2 regions of the Anaerospora sp. genome follow, and region 1 is predicted to be linked to the other one. Evidence: riboswitches for the same ligand, from Rfam matches in the RefSeq annotation. Region 1 holds a riboswitch; the other holds the start of a gene.
The links. A riboswitch is a leader RNA that binds a small molecule or an ion and turns the genes downstream of it on or off. The one in region 1 is predicted to bind cobalamin.
Positions count from the first base shown of each region.

Region 2: it holds a riboswitch for cobalamin, as region 1 does, so the genes downstream of both, cobT (nicotinate-nucleotide--dimethylbenzimidazole phosphoribosyltransferase) here and RTR76_RS02590 (MotA/TolQ/ExbB proton channel family protein) in region 1, are expected to answer to the same signal.

Region 1 is NZ_DALZUO010000002.1:124,477-131,256, forward strand. Features, by position in the region: gene RTR76_RS02585 (LysR family transcriptional regulator) at 1-873, shown strand, start outside; cobalamin riboswitch at 1,107-1,291, shown strand; gene RTR76_RS02590 (MotA/TolQ/ExbB proton channel family protein) at 1,481-2,086, shown strand; gene RTR76_RS02595 (biopolymer transporter ExbD) at 2,086-2,496, shown strand; gene RTR76_RS02600 (energy transducer TonB) at 2,502-3,227, shown strand; tRNA gene RTR76_RS02605 (tRNA-Leu) at 3,543-3,627, shown strand; gene RTR76_RS02610 (amino acid permease) at 3,915-5,309, shown strand; gene RTR76_RS02615 (FAD-dependent oxidoreductase) at 5,531-6,780, shown strand, end outside.
Region 2 is NZ_DALZUO010000008.1:26,227-34,665, forward strand. Features, by position in the region: gene cobT (nicotinate-nucleotide--dimethylbenzimidazole phosphoribosyltransferase) at 6-1,097, opposite strand; gene cobT (nicotinate-nucleotide--dimethylbenzimidazole phosphoribosyltransferase) at 1,127-2,185, opposite strand; cobalamin riboswitch at 2,284-2,480, opposite strand; gene RTR76_RS08675 (DUF6385 domain-containing protein) at 2,594-3,451, opposite strand; gene RTR76_RS08680 (DUF6385 domain-containing protein) at 3,525-4,862, opposite strand; gene RTR76_RS08685 (glycosyltransferase) at 5,044-7,014, shown strand; gene RTR76_RS08690 (glycosyltransferase) at 7,011-8,439, shown strand, end outside.

The DNA.
Region 1 (6,780 bases):
CATTTGAAGTATTTTCAAGTCGTAAGCCAGTTAAACAGTTTAACGAAAGCTGCCGAGGTATTGCACTTAACCCAACCGTCGCTTACGGTTGCCATGCAGAAGCTGGAAGAAGAGTTAAAAGTACCCTTATTTGACCGGAGCCAAAGGAGTTTAAGCCTCACATTAGAAGGCAATTTATTTTTACAGCATGTGAATGATATTTTGCGACGTGTTAATGATTCCGTTTCAGAAATGCAGGATTACCGTACTATGCAGACGGGATCAATTAAAGTGGGAATTCCACCGATGATTGGTGTATTTTTGTTCCCCCACATTTTCAGTAAATTCCGAAGTTTGTATCCGAATTTTGAATTGACAATTGTCGAGCAGGGAACGCTTTCCATTTTGCGGCTGCTTGAGCAGGGCAAGCTGGATATTGGTTTTGGCGTTCTTTTTGATAATCAGTTAACAGCAATGGAAACAATGCCTGTTGTTCAACGTCAAATTGTCGTATGTCTGCCTCATGAACATCGGTTGAGTGCTTTGTCGCAAATACCGATTGCAGCGCTGCAGGATGAACCGTTTATTTTGCTGCAGGAAGATACCTATAACCGGCAGATTATTATGGAAGAATGTAAAAAGCATTTGTTTGCACCAAAAGTTATTTTTTCAACAAGGCAAGTACAAACCATTATTAATTTAGTGGAACAGGGGATTGGACTTTCCTTTTTGCTTGATGTAGTTGCCCAAAAACAGACCAATATTAGCAGCCGCCCTTTGGAACATCCCCTTAATATTCAAACAGGACTTGTTTGGCGTAAAGACAAATATCTATCGAATGCATTAAAAGCATTTATCGATTTTATTAAAGATTCATTTCCGGTAGAAAACTAGTGTCTTGTCAAAGTTGTGAATTAGAATTAGACAGTGTAGATTTTTTTGCAATGCAAGGCGGAGGAGTCCGCGCATATCGAGAATATGTAAGGCGACGACAACGCAGCAGTGCGAAAAAATCTACGCTGGCTAAACTAAGATTTAACTTTGTCAAGACACTAATTGCTTTGGTAGAAATCGTCAGATTTAAAAGAGATTTGACAAATATCAATAAATAGTGCTATTATCAATACAATTTCATGAGCGAAATAGGTGCCCTGCGGGGCTTAATAGGGAAGACCGGTGTAAAGCCGGCGCGGTCCCGCCACTGTAACGGGGAGCAAACCCAAGAGATACCACTGAGGCGAAAAGTCTTGGGAAGGTTTGGGTAAGTGATGATCCTAAAGCCAGGAGAACTGCCTGTTTAACAATCACCGTCATACCCACGAGCGATGGGAAGGGGATTACTAGAGCGATTTTCCTTCTTGGCTTTCCGGCCAGTTCTATCTGAAGATTTCTCTAATAACTAGACCTTCCTGGGCTGATCAGGAAGGTTTTTATGTTTTTGCCGGATGTTTCGCTTATATCCGTCATTTCCATTTTGCACAGTACGAGAGGAGAATGAAAGATGAGTTTTTTTGAGTTATTTAATAAGGGTGGTCTGGTTATGTATCCGCTACTCCTGTGTTCGCTGTTTGTGGTTGCTATAGCAGTTGAACGTTTTCGTTATTATCGCAGTGCTGATACGGAGCTGGAAAAGCTGCTGGCAGCTCTCAAACCCAAACTGAAGGCCGCGGACTGGCCGGGGGCAGCTGCGGTTTGCACGCAGACCCAAGGGGCTGTTTCGCAAGTTTTGCTTGCCGGTCTGACAAGGATAAAATATACCAGCAAGCTGGAAAGTACGTTAGAAAATGCGGCTCAGCTTGAGGCTGCTAATTTGCGGAGAAACCTTGGTTATCTGGATACGATTGTTACTTTGTCGCCATTGCTCGGATTATTAGGGACTGTTGTTGGCATGATTCAGTCCTTCAGCGTGTTTAATGTGAAATCAGGACAGCCAATGGCCATTACCGGCGGTGTGGGGGAAGCGCTTGTTGCGACAGCGGCAGGCTTGTGTGTAGCTGTTCTGGCTCTGCTTGTACATAGTTATTACAGTCATCGGCTTGATGCCGTCGTAACCGATATGGAGCAAGCCTGCTCTGTTTTTCTAGACAGTGTGGCAGGTGATGAGTAATGAAGCTGCGCAGTTCACGACTGGAGCGGTCGCCTAAGCTGATGATTATTCCCATGATTGATATTATTTTTTTCCTGCTGGTGTTCTTTATGATGAGCACGCTGTATATGGTAGAACAAAAGTCAATTCCCGTCAATTTGCCGCAAGCTGCTGTTGCGCAGACAGACTTGGAGAAACCGATTGCGGTGACAATAACGGAGACTGGCAAAGTACTTGTTGATCAGGAAGAACTCCCTGTAGAGGTGCTGGCAAAACGGATGCAAATCGAAGTTGCACGAAAATCGGATCTAGCGGTTGTTCTCCGGGCAGACCGGCATACGGAGCATGGCCGGGTTGTGGCTGTACTTGATGAGTTAAAACAGGCAGGTATTCGCAGAATTGCTATTGCCACAGAAGCTAAGGCAAGGTGAGCAGTATGAGCAAACGTAATGAATGGCTGCGGGCATTGGCGTTTTCTATTGTTATACATATAGGGCTGATCATTTGTATTGGCTGGTTTGCGGCACATATCTTTACGATTCCGGTGGCCGAGCCTGTTGTGGTGGAGCTGGATCTAATTGCAGATCCCGGAATGCAGGAAAGCTCTGCGCCAGGCAGTCCGGCACTGGCGGCTAGTCAGACGGTGCCACAGCAGGAAATGGTTATGAAGACGACTGTACCAGTAAAACAGCAGGTAATTGCAGAGATCGCAGAAGCTGAATCGGTCATAACGGAGACTGAGGCAGCTGCTCAAGCGTTTTCGAGCTCAGCTAATAGGTTCTCGTCGCAGGGAACTGGAAGCGGAGGTGAGTTTGCAGGAAGCGGTTCTGGATCAGGCTCAGGAGCAGGTTCGGGCGGCGGCACCGGCAGCGCGACAAAAGGTCTCATTTCGCCTCCCCGGATTTTGCAGAAAGTAGAGCCCCGTTACCCGGAAAGTGTCAGGCGCGATGGAGTAGAAGGAAGTGTAACCGTTAAAATGGAAATCATGGAGAATGGCAAGCCCAGCAATGTTTGGGTTGTAGGTTCTTCAGGGAGAAACGAATTAGATGAGGCTGCAGTAAAAGCGGTTGAGCGGTGGCGATTTGTGCCTGCCCGCGATTCCGCCAATGGGCAGCCGGTAGTGTGTATTACTACGGTAGAAGTTAAATTTCGTCTGAATTAAGCATATTTAAGTGCAGGCTTTTCCGTTTAGCTCATATCCCTGGAAGTTGCTGATTGCAGGCAGCTACTCAGCTGCCAAGCAATGGCCAGCGGTGAAAATGAGCGCATCGGTTAGGTGATGGGGCAGAAAAATATTGAGGAAAACCTGTAACTGAAAAAAATAATGAAAAAAAGTCAGCATGCACAGAAAAAAACGCTTGACGAAGGGATATTGTTTATGGTAATATTCTTATGTCAGGTGCGTGAGATCACATCAAGTGATCGCCTCCAGGAAAGGAAAATTCTCTGGAAGCTCGCAATTGCTGACTTCATACATGCGGGAGTGGCGGAACTGGCAGACGCACTAGACTTAGGATCTAGCGCTTTACGGCGTGCAGGTTCAATTCCTGTCTCCCGCACCATAGGATATAGGGGGCTTCAGAGTTTTCTCTGGAGCCTTTTTCCTTTTTATAATCGCTGATTGCAGATAGAAGAAGTATTCTGAATTCAGACGCTGGGGAAGAAGCGGGGGACGATCGTGGAATAGACTTCGTATTTAATGTAATAAAATTCCGTTTCCTGGAAAAGTAAAAAAGGAGTGAATCCTATGAGCAGCAATTTAAAAACTGAAAAAAACCAAATCAGCAGCAATCCCCATGTAATAGACACAGAAACGGGTGAGTTAAAGCGAAGCCTGCAAGCACGCCACATGAATATGATTGCAATCGGCGGTGCTATTGGTACGGGCTTGTTTGTCGCCAGCGGTGCCTCTGTTAGTACGGCAGGGCCAGGCGGAGCTTTATTCGCGTATGGTGTAATTGGCATTATGGTTTATTTTTTGATGACCAGCCTGGGAGAAATGGCTACCTATTTGCCTGTCTCCGGGGCATTTGGCACCTATGCCAACCGGTTTGTTGATCCTGCGCTAGGCTTTGCCGTAGGCTGGAATTACTGGCTGAACTGGGCTTCCTGTCTGGCAGTGGAGTTAGTTGCCGGAGCTATTATTATGAAATTCTGGTTTCCGGATATTCCTGCCATGGTGTGGAGTGGATTGTTTTTAGTCATGCTGTTTATATTGAACTTATTATCTACCCGCGCATACGGTGAAAGTGAATTCTGGTTTGCCGGGATTAAAGTAATCACAGTTGTCGTTTTTTTATTTGTTGGTGTTGCCGTGCTTCTCGGCTTTGGCAACACTTCATCACCCGGCTTTGCCAATTGGCATACCGGAGAAGCTCCTTTTGTGGGCGGATTTGGTGCGATATTAAGTATCTTTATGATCGCAGGATTCTCTTTTCAAGGGACGGAACTGGTGGGAATTGCTGCTGGTGAGAGTGAAGAACCGGAAAAAAATGTGCCTAAGGCTATTAATACTGTATTCTGGCGCATTTTGCTGTTTTACATTGGAGCTTTATTAATTATTGGTTTTTTACTGCCCTATACGGATGAAAATTTGTTGAAGAACGATGTAGAGAACATCGCTGTCAGTCCTTTTACATTAGTGTTTTCCCGTGCAGGCTTAGGAACGGCTGCATCTATTATGAATGCAGTTATTCTTTCTTCGGTGCTTTCAGCCGGGAGCTCATCTTTGTATGCATCCTCGCGAATGCTGTATGCTTTGGCCAAGGAAGGCAAAGCGCCACAGCTTTTTGGCAAAGTGAATAAGCGGGGAGTACCGGCTAACGCTCTTTATGCAACAACTGTTTTCGGATTACTTGCTTTTCTAACCTCGCTTGTCGGTGACGGTACCGCTTACACCTGGCTGTTAAATATAACTGGTGTAATTGGTTTTATCGCCTGGCTGGGAATCGCCATTAGTCATTACAGATTCCGGCGGGCCTTCATTAAACAAGGGAGGGACTTAAGCGAATTGAAGTATAAGGCTAAATGGTTTCCCTTCGGACCGTTGTTTGCCTTTGCCCTTTGTTCTATCGTCATAATTGGGCAAAATTACAATGCCTTTTTAGGCGGGACTATTGACTGGTATGGTGTAGCCGTATCGTATATTGGTATTCCCGTGTTTTTAGCAGCTTACTTAGGCTATAAATATGTGAAAAAGACAAAACTGATCCCTTTGGAGAAAGTGGATTTGAGCCGCTCTTAAATAACTGGATAGCCGGCTCATACGAAAGCCAATCACTCCCAACTTTAGGTAAATTAAAGTTGGAGTGATTGGCTTTTCTTATTACATAGCAACCACCGGCTTTGTTTTCATTGAATAGCAAATATGTTTGTGGCATAATGAAATTACAGATTTTTCACGCTATGACGTGAAATGGTAAAGTTCTGCTAGAAATCTTATTTATTTTTGGAGGGGTGAACATTTTGGCAGATGAAAAATTTCAGGTTATTGTCATTGGTGCCGGACTTGCAGGCAGCGCAGCTGCTTATCAGCTGGCAAAAGCCGGGCGGGAAGTATTGTTAGTCGACCGGGGCAAAGGGCCAGGCGCAAAAAATATGACGGGCGGTCGTATTTATACATATGCGCTTAAAAAACTATTGGGTGACGAATGGCAGGAGGCTCCGCTTGAACGGGAGGTAACGAGAGAAATGATGATGATGATGACACCGCAAACAAGCGTTGCCATCGACTCAACATTTTCATCGGTCAACCAGCAGTCTTATACGGTACTCAGGAGCAAGCTGGACGCGTGGCTAGCGGCAAAAGCAGAAGATGCGGGAGCCATGATGATTCCGGCCAGTACCGTTGACACGTTTCTTATGAGGGACGGGAAGGTCTGCGGTGTTAAAATCGGAGATGAAGAGCTTGAAGCTGATTTAGTGATTAGTGCTGAAGGCGTTAATTCTCTTGTGGCGGAGAGATCTGGGATTATTAAGCCATTAGAGCTCAAAAATATTGCATTAGGGATTAAGCATATCGTTCAACTGCCTGAAGCGGTAATTAATGAGCGATTTAATACAGTCAGTGATGTTGGTACGGCAATGCTGTGTGTTGGCGAATGTACGAAAGGCATCAGCGGCGGTGCATTTCTCTATACGAATAAGAACAGTATTTCACTGGGGATGGTCGTTGATTCTCTTAGCTGGAAGAATGCGAAACTTCCGGTAGCGGATATCGCTGAGGCGTTAAAACACCACCCATCTATTTCCCGTTATATTGAAGGTGGAGAGGTTATCGAGTATTCTGCACACCTTATTCCGGAAGGTGGGATTTCAGCGCTTCCTCAGCTTTTTGCCGATGGTGTTATGATTGCCGGTGATGCAGCAGGCCTGGTTGTTAATAGCGGATTTACTGTTCGGGGAATGGATTATGCTATTTTATCCGGCATTGCAGCAGCTGAGACGGCTAATGAAGCAATAGATGCAGGTGATTATTCCAGAAATATGTTAAAAGGTTACGAGACGCGATTGCAGCAAAGTGTGCTAAAAGATATGCATACTTTTAAAAATGCACATGATTATATGGCACATACGAGACAAGTTTTCACTACTTATCCTATGCTCGCGGCTGACTTAATGCGCAATATTTACGGTGTAGACGGTACTCCGGCTAAACGGGTGCTTGGTGTCGCCAGAGAGACTGTTGCGGATAAAATATCGTATTTTGATGTGTT
Region 2 (8,439 bases), on a different contig from region 1:
TTTATTTAATCTTTCACATTCTTTGTTTGCTTCAGTGCACCGGGACCATCTTGCGCTACCTCAACTTCGGCCTCGCCAAATGTCTTCATGTCATTAATGACATGCAAAGCTGCATTAACCAGCGACATTCCCAAGGCGGCTCCTGTTCCTTCTCCCAGCCGCATATCCAAATGCAGGTGGGCAGCAACTCCAATCATATCCAGTGCAACTTTATGAGCAGGCTCAGTGGAAATATGTGATCCTATGAGATAGTCTTTGACATTTGGTGCAATTTTAACCGCAATAAGTGCTGCTGCCGTCGTAATCAATCCATCTACTATAACTGCGGCCCCGCCTGAAGCAGCGGCCAGGATAACGCCAACCAATCCGGCAATTTCCAACCCGCCAACTTTGCTCAAAACTGCAATGGGATCATTACTGTCAGGCTGATTAACGGCTAAAGCGGTTTCAATCACCTGAATTTTTTTGTTAAAAATTTCATTGGAAATTCCCGTACCTCGACCGCATAGCTCAGCAACAGGCAAACTGCTATAGCAGGCGATAATTGCTGTGGCGGCAGTAGTATTGGCGATTCCCATTTCTCCCAGTCCTAAAACGCGCGAACCTTTCGCAATTTCCTGGCGGGCTATCTTGATCCCCACTTCAATTGCCTTGCGTGCCTGTTCCAGAGTCATCGCCGGGCCAACGGCAATATTCCCTGTCCCCAAGGCGATCTTTTCATGATGCAGCTCAAGTACAGGCGGCAGCTCATTCGCCACACCGATATCAACTAGCGCAAGCTGGGCGCCAACATGCTCTGCAAATATTGTTACAGCAGCCCCACCGTCTATATAATTTTTTACCATCTGCACTGTTACCTGCTGCGGATAAGCACTTACCCCTTCTACTGCTACTCCGTGATCAGCCGCCATCAAAATGATACTCTTCTTGATATTTTGCGGCCGGGGAAGACCGGTAATGCCTGCCATTTGAAGAGCCAAGTGTTCAAAAGAATGTAAACTATTTAAAGGTTTTGTTAAGTTATCCAGCCTCAGCTGGCACTTTTCCATGGCTATTCGATCTAACGGCTGTATTAAAGAGATGCTTTCTTCAATCATCTTCTATCCTCCTGCGAATATTTCCCACCCTATAATTGTCTGGAGACCCCTGCATTTTCAAAAGTCTTCATATTATTGACCATTTTGACTGAAATCGTCAGCATATCCACTACTACCGAGGCCCCAATTGCCTCTCCCAAGCGGACACCCATGTCCACACACGCCTCAAGATTCAAAAAGCGCAATGCCAGAATATGAGCAGGCTCACCGGATAAATGAGAGGCAAACATATAATCTTTACAGATAGGATGAATCGCATTGGCGATCAGTGCAGCGGCAGTAGTATTCAACCCATCAATAATAACTGCACATTTATTAGCCGCTGCGCCCAGCACAACTCCAGCTAATGCGCCAATTTCAAAGCCGCCTACTTTAGCCAGTACATCAATACCATCCTGCCTGTCTGGCTTATTAACTTCTAATCCACGGCGCACAGCATTGATTTTTACGATCATTCGTTGATCGGATATTCCTGTTCCCCGCCCGGTAACTTGCTCCGGAGTGAATCCAGTGAAAGCAGATACGATAGCGGCGCTGGCAGTCGTATTGCCGATTCCCATTTCGCCTAAGCTGAAACTATTGTACCCCAGCTTTACCCGGTCATTAACAATTTCAATTCCTGTTTCAATCGCCTGTATCGCCTGCTCACGTGTCATGGCCGGCCCTTGTGTAAAATCCTCGGTCCCATATGCTATTTTACGCTGCAAAAGGCCGGGAACATGGGATAAGTCACCCGCGACTCCCATATCTGCAACCACCATATCAGCACCGCAATAATTAGCAAATGCATTGGCACTGGCCCCTTTGGCGACAAGATAGTTCGCAGTCATCCCCAGTGTTGTCTCTATCGGATAGGCACTAATGCCCTGTCTGGCAACGCCATGATCGGCACAAGTAATTACCATACAAGTACGTGGCAGTTCGGGGTGCACCTGTCCGACAATACCTGCATATTGTTTAACCATGCTTTCCAAGCGTCCAAGGCTGCCTTGCGGTTTAATCAGGCTGTCCAGACGGCTTTGCACCTTCTCCATCGTCACTGCATCAGGCAGCACAATTTTCTGTAGCGTTTCTTGCAATAAACTCATAACTGACCTCCATTATCCTGAATTACTGAATTTGCAAATTTGGGAAAAAATAAAAGGCCTCTTTGGTAACTCCAAAAAAGCCTTCTTTTCCATGAAGGATGTTAGCACGGTATCAAGGCAGGTCTCCTGGCTCCCGAATCATCGACGATTTGCGCCTTCCCCTTTTACGAGTGGCATTGCAAGATCTCACCGGTACAGTGGTGGGCCCGCGCCTATGCAAGATGTTGTTATCCCGCTCAGACTTCCCTATTCTCCCCCAACAAACGTTGGCGGCACCTCAACCGCTTTTATCCAATTGATGTCATTATAGCAGGACATATTCCTGCCGTCAACGCACATCTGCTTGTCCTGCCATCTTATCCGATGCAGCAACTCCTTTACGAAAATCGGCTATGTACGAACAGTAGGCTATGCTAAATAACCTCGCACACATATAGCAAGACTAGCGCTCTGGCCTGATTCATCAGACTGGAAAACTAGACGGGCATATTTAGCTATGCTATTAGGAATAAGCGGCTTTGTTTCTCCTGGCCTTATGGAGTTCAGTTCGCCTTCGGTAATCCAGTTTATCCCGTCAGGACTGATTTGCAGTGCGATTAAGGCACCGCTTTTCCCTGTATTAATAACAAAGTAAGTGTACATGTATTGCAATACATTCAAAGTACACGCTGTTTGGACCACACTACCTGTGCTCACCCTGCAATCGAACTCAAGTGTGGGATTGCAATTCTGAGCAGGACTGTAGTCAATAAATGATATATGTAAAGCTGGCCAGCAAAGGGAATTACAGCAATTTCTGCTGCAAAATCCGCTAATGCCAGATTGCTTGCTATAACTGTTGTCAGCTGGTTTCAAAAGAATTCCTAAGTTTGCTGCTGTACCACTATGCCATTCTTGAACTAACGGAGTAATGTCAAAATCAATAAATTTATTATTGCCTTGAATAACTGACAGGCAAACAGGAACAGGATCAATGATAAGGTCCTGTAAGCGAACCCTATTTTCCTTCCACGGAGAAAGTATCCGATGGACAGCAATCGCTTTCTTCCGATTAGGAAAAAGATTTTCATATAAATAAAGTGTAAGCGTCCCATTGACGATTGCCTGCATCAAAGGCAGCGAAGCAGTATCAAAAGCAAGTAATGATTGAAAAACTTCCCTTTCCTTGCCAACAAGCAATGTATACTTGTCACAAAGCTGCCGCCCCTGTTTGCTGGTGGTTGCTGTAGCGGCGCGAATAGGCGGCTTAACCGTCTTCACCCCCATCCAACGATTCCCTCCTTACTTATGTATTTTGTCTCCAACAAAAGGTTGGAGACAAAATGCCTTACAGATTCTATTATGAGGTTTGACCCTGGAAGAATATCGTGAGATCAACTGAACTAGCTGCATTGACAGCAGAATAATATACCCGGGCATATTTTAAGAATACTGATGCTACTAGACAATCTGCACTTCCCGGGCTCAAAGTAACCACAGAGCTGTTATCGAACCAGTTTATCGCATCTGGACTTACCTGCAGCTTAGCCGCAGCCTGAGCATTAGGTTCTGATGTTGACTGATTAACCAAACCAAACGAATACTGGGCTACACCAAGTACGACATATGGATTAGATGGTGAGCCGGCTATATCCACAATACCAGTCTTCGCTTCGGTTACATCAGTTGTAGCCAATGCAGAAACTACAGACAGACCTGCACTGGTAATCAGCAAGCCACCAGTAGGCGGTGTTACACTTAATCCTGCTGCAGGAGCAGTTACAACCAGACCGTTTGCAGGTCCTGTTACACTCAAGCCCGATGCAGGCGCGGTAACGATCAGTCCATTCGCAGGACCGGTTACACTTAAGCCTGATGCAGGGGCAGTTACCAGCAAGCCATTAGCAGGCGCTGTTATGGCAAAGCCGTCGACAGGCGGTGTTACGCTTAATCCCGACGCGGGAGCAGTTACAATTAAGCCATTCACTGGTCCTGTGACACTTAAGCCTGACGCGGGAGCGGTAACGATCAGTCCATTCGCAGGACCGGTTACACTTAAGCCCGATTCAGGGGCAGTTACCAGCAAGCCATTAGCAGGCGCTGTTATGGCAAAGCCGTCGACAGGCGGTGTTACGCTTAATCCCGACGCGGGGGCAGTTACAATTAAACCGTTTACTGGTCCTGTGACACTTAAGCCCGATGCAGGGGCGGTGACGATCAGTCCATTTGCAGGACCGGTTACACTTAAGCCCGATTCAGGGGCAGTCACCAGTAAGCCATTAGCAGGTGCCGTTATGGCAAAGCCGTCAACAGGCGGTGTTACGCTTAATCCCGATGCGGGGGCAGTTACAATTAAGCCATTTACTGGTCCTGTGACACTTAATCCCGATGCAGGGGCGGTAACAATCAGTCCGTTCACCGGGCCAGTTATACTCAGGCCCGACGCGGGAGCGGTGACAATCAAACCATTCAATGGTCCTGTCACACTTAAGCCCGACGCAGGGGCGGTAACAATCAGTCCATTAATAGGCCCAGTCACGCTAAGACCGGTGTCAGCAACAGTGACCAGCAGACCGGAAACAGGGGGTGTAATTGCTAAATTACCGGCTCCATCTGTATTGATTGCTATATTTTGAGAACCAAAGATTTTTACTCGCGCCTGATCTGCTACGTCCTGGATAATTTTAAAGTTAGGCATAGATCAAACAGTCTCCCTTCCTCCAAACGATACAGTAGAATTTCTACCGTCTTTATAGATTATGTTTTTGCTTATTTATGGTGACTGTCTGGAAGGAAGTTTTTATGTCAATGCCATTTTCCTTGAACAACGAAAATACCCTGTGCATATATTGATAGTAAAACAATATGGGGTATGAAAAGTGAGTAAAAAGATTAGTTTGTGCATGATTGTGAAAAATGAAGAAATAAATTTAACCCGTTGTTTAGCTAGCATAAAAGGGTTCGTAGACGAAATTATCATAGTCGACACTGGTTCAACCGATTTGACGATTAAAGTTGCTGAAGACAATGGAGCAGTTGTCATTCCCTTTTTATGGCAAGATGATTTTAGTGCAGCCCGCAATGCCTCCCTAGAGGCAGCCTCCGGCGATTGGATTCTGTTTTTGGATGCCGACGAGGCACTGGAACCGGAAAGCGGACAAATCCTCCGCCAAGTTATTGCAGGCGAAGAGGAAGGCTTCTTTATAAAAATTATCAATTTGATTGGCTCCGAGGGCAGCATAGAAAGCTCACCGGATTTAGTATTCCGCCTGTTTCGCAACAAACCGGATTATCGCTTTCGGGGAGCGATTCACGAACAAATAGTCGATGTAATCCTCGAAAAAAACGGCCAAGCCCGCTTTCAAATAGCAGAAGGCATTGTTCTTCGGCATTACGGTTATTTAAACCAGCAGATACTGGAAAAAAACAAAAAAGTCCGCAATCTGACTATTATAAAGAAAGAATTGGATAGCAACCCGGATAATCATATGCTGCGCTACCATTATGGTATAGAACTGTACCGTGCTGACCGCTTCACAGAAGCTGCTGAAGAACTGACAAAAGCAGCTAATAACACCGATCCTAAGACCGTATACTATCCCAAATTACTGCGTTATATCGCTCTGGCTCACTATAGTGCGCAAAAATATGACTGGGCGCTAGAGGCAATAACTCTGGGTCTGCAATTTTTTCCCGATTATGCCGATCTCTATTACTATGGCGGCTTGATTCAACTCGAACAACAAAATTATGCTGCTGCTTACCAATGGTTTCACCAGGCGCTGGCTATGCCGGAGCAGCCAGCCTATTATGCACCCTTTAGCGGCAGCCGTGGCTTTCGGGCTTATTATCAGGTGGGACTCTTAGCAGAAGCATTTGGTAATGAAGAGGAAGCCTTACGGTTTTACCTGCTTAGTATCCAGGATAATGCTGAATTCACAATTGCCCTATATGCAATTGTTCGCATCTTAGACCCCCGCAGCAACCCTGAATATACCAGGGAAACGATGGAAAAGCTTTGCGACTTCTGTACACCGGAAGCCCAGCGATTGATCGGCACCATTTACTTCACCGAAGGTGCCTATAGTATGGCCTATGAGTATTTGGAAAAAATCGAACCGTCCTCTTTAGATGACTATACTTCTATATTAAAAGCAATATGCCTGATACAACAAAAAAGAACTATCGAAGCAATTCGTATTCTTGATACAATCCCTCCCGGTCAGCCCCATTTCCCTCTGGCAATGCTGAATAAAATACTATGCTTCTGGTTTGAAAATAATCGCACAAAAGTACGTGCACTCTGTGAAGAATTCTTATCAATGGGCCTATCGCCCGATACTGGTGCAGTAGTCACTATGTTGAAGGATTCTCTTTATAAGCGAATCTCTAATGCTCCAGCAATCCTGCAGACTGAAGGAATTGCACTTATCAAAGACATCGTGCTGCGGTCACTGGATCTTAAAAATGTACCGCTGGCGGAAAGTCTGCTCGCCCGTCTGGATAAACACTGCCAACAGGAACACGCCTTGGATTTTGCCCGGATTTTTAGTCATTACCAGGAGTTTGATATTTCACTTACATTTACGGAAATAGCGCTGGAAGGAAATGCAGAAAGCGCCGGAGCCTGGTACCAGATGGCGGAAATATTAACAAAGCAAAACCGCCCCGAAGAAGCATGTCTTTGTTACCGGCGCACATTGTCTATCGAACCTCGGCAACCGCAATATTACGTAAAACTAATAAGACTTTATCAGGCTATGCGTCAGGATCTCTTGACTGAGGCCGCTCTGAGGTACCCAAATATGCCAATATTTAACGAGCTGCTAGGGGAGGAAAAAAGCAAATGACCGAGCGGCTTGCCTTAGTTATGATTGTCCGAAATGAGGGCGATCATCTGTCCGCCTGCCTAAACAGCGCCAAGGATGCTGTCGATGAAATTATTATCGTCGATACAGGCTCAACAGATGATACCGTATCTATTGCAAGACAGTATACACAACAGGTATATTCCTATCAATGGCGCGATGACTTTGCTGCCGCCCGCAATTTTGCACTATCTCTCACTACCTGCGAATGGGTTTTATCACTGGATGCCGATGAGGTATTGAGTAAGACCTCCAGCCTACGCTCCTTAATTACCAACAGTGCCCATACCGCTTTTCATCTGCCTCTTCATGCCTTAAAAAATGAAGATAACGTACTGGAGTATGATCGCTTTATGGTTCTCAGACTATTTCGCAGCTACTATCGCTTTCATGGCTCCATACACGAATTTATCAAAGTGGATACGCCTGCAGAGATCGGGCATGCCCAACTACCAGTCATCATTCATACGCCTGTCCAGGCACTTGAGCGGCATCACCGGAGAAACCGTAATATCCGCCTGTTAAAACATGCACTGAAGAAAAACAGTGCCGACCCCTGTCTTCATTACTATCTGGGCACAGAATGGCTGGGACTTGGACGCATTGATACCAGTATCGGCTTATTCCGGCAAGCGCTTAGCCAGCTGCCCTCTCAGCAGGAAGCATTTCGTACTGCTACTATCCGTCATCTCATTCATTGCTATAAAAACACCGGGCGACTCGACGAAGGCCTGTGCCTCTGCCTGGAAGAAAGTCAGAATTATTCCGAGTACTGCGACCTCTTCTTTGACGGCGGTGTTTTATTTGAACTAAAGGAAGAGTATGGTATTGCTCTAAAGTGGTTTCAGGCAGCGGTGCAGCTCCCTGAACCACCTCTCAGCTTTTTCCATACTGATGGCACAAACAGCTATCTTGCCTATTACCATTTAGGCTTTTGTGCCGAAAAATTAGGTTTATATAAAGAAGCCCAGCACTATTATGAGCAGGCGTTAGCAGCAAATAATGCCTATTACTATCCGTTATACCCGCTCATCCTGTTAAAACTAACACACCAGAGTGCGGAAGCTGTTCTGGATTTTCTGCGCACCTCAGGCCATTTCGCCTGCAGGGAAATAGCAGTAAGTATGGCAGAATTATTCTGGACTGCAGGTTTTCCCGATATTGCCCTGTCCTGTCTGGAAGAGTCTGCATGCGGGCTGCCTGCCTCAATTGAATTGCTTGCCAGATGTCAGTTTTATACTGGCAAAGCCGAGTGTGCCTTACTGTCATTAGATGATCTGCGTCATAATAATCACGAACCTGCTGCTGATATTGTTATTGACGAAATTTCCGCCCTTCTGTTATTAGGGCGTTTCACTGAGGCCCGGCAGCGAGTATGGGGTCTTTGGCGAAGAAAAAGCAGCCGCG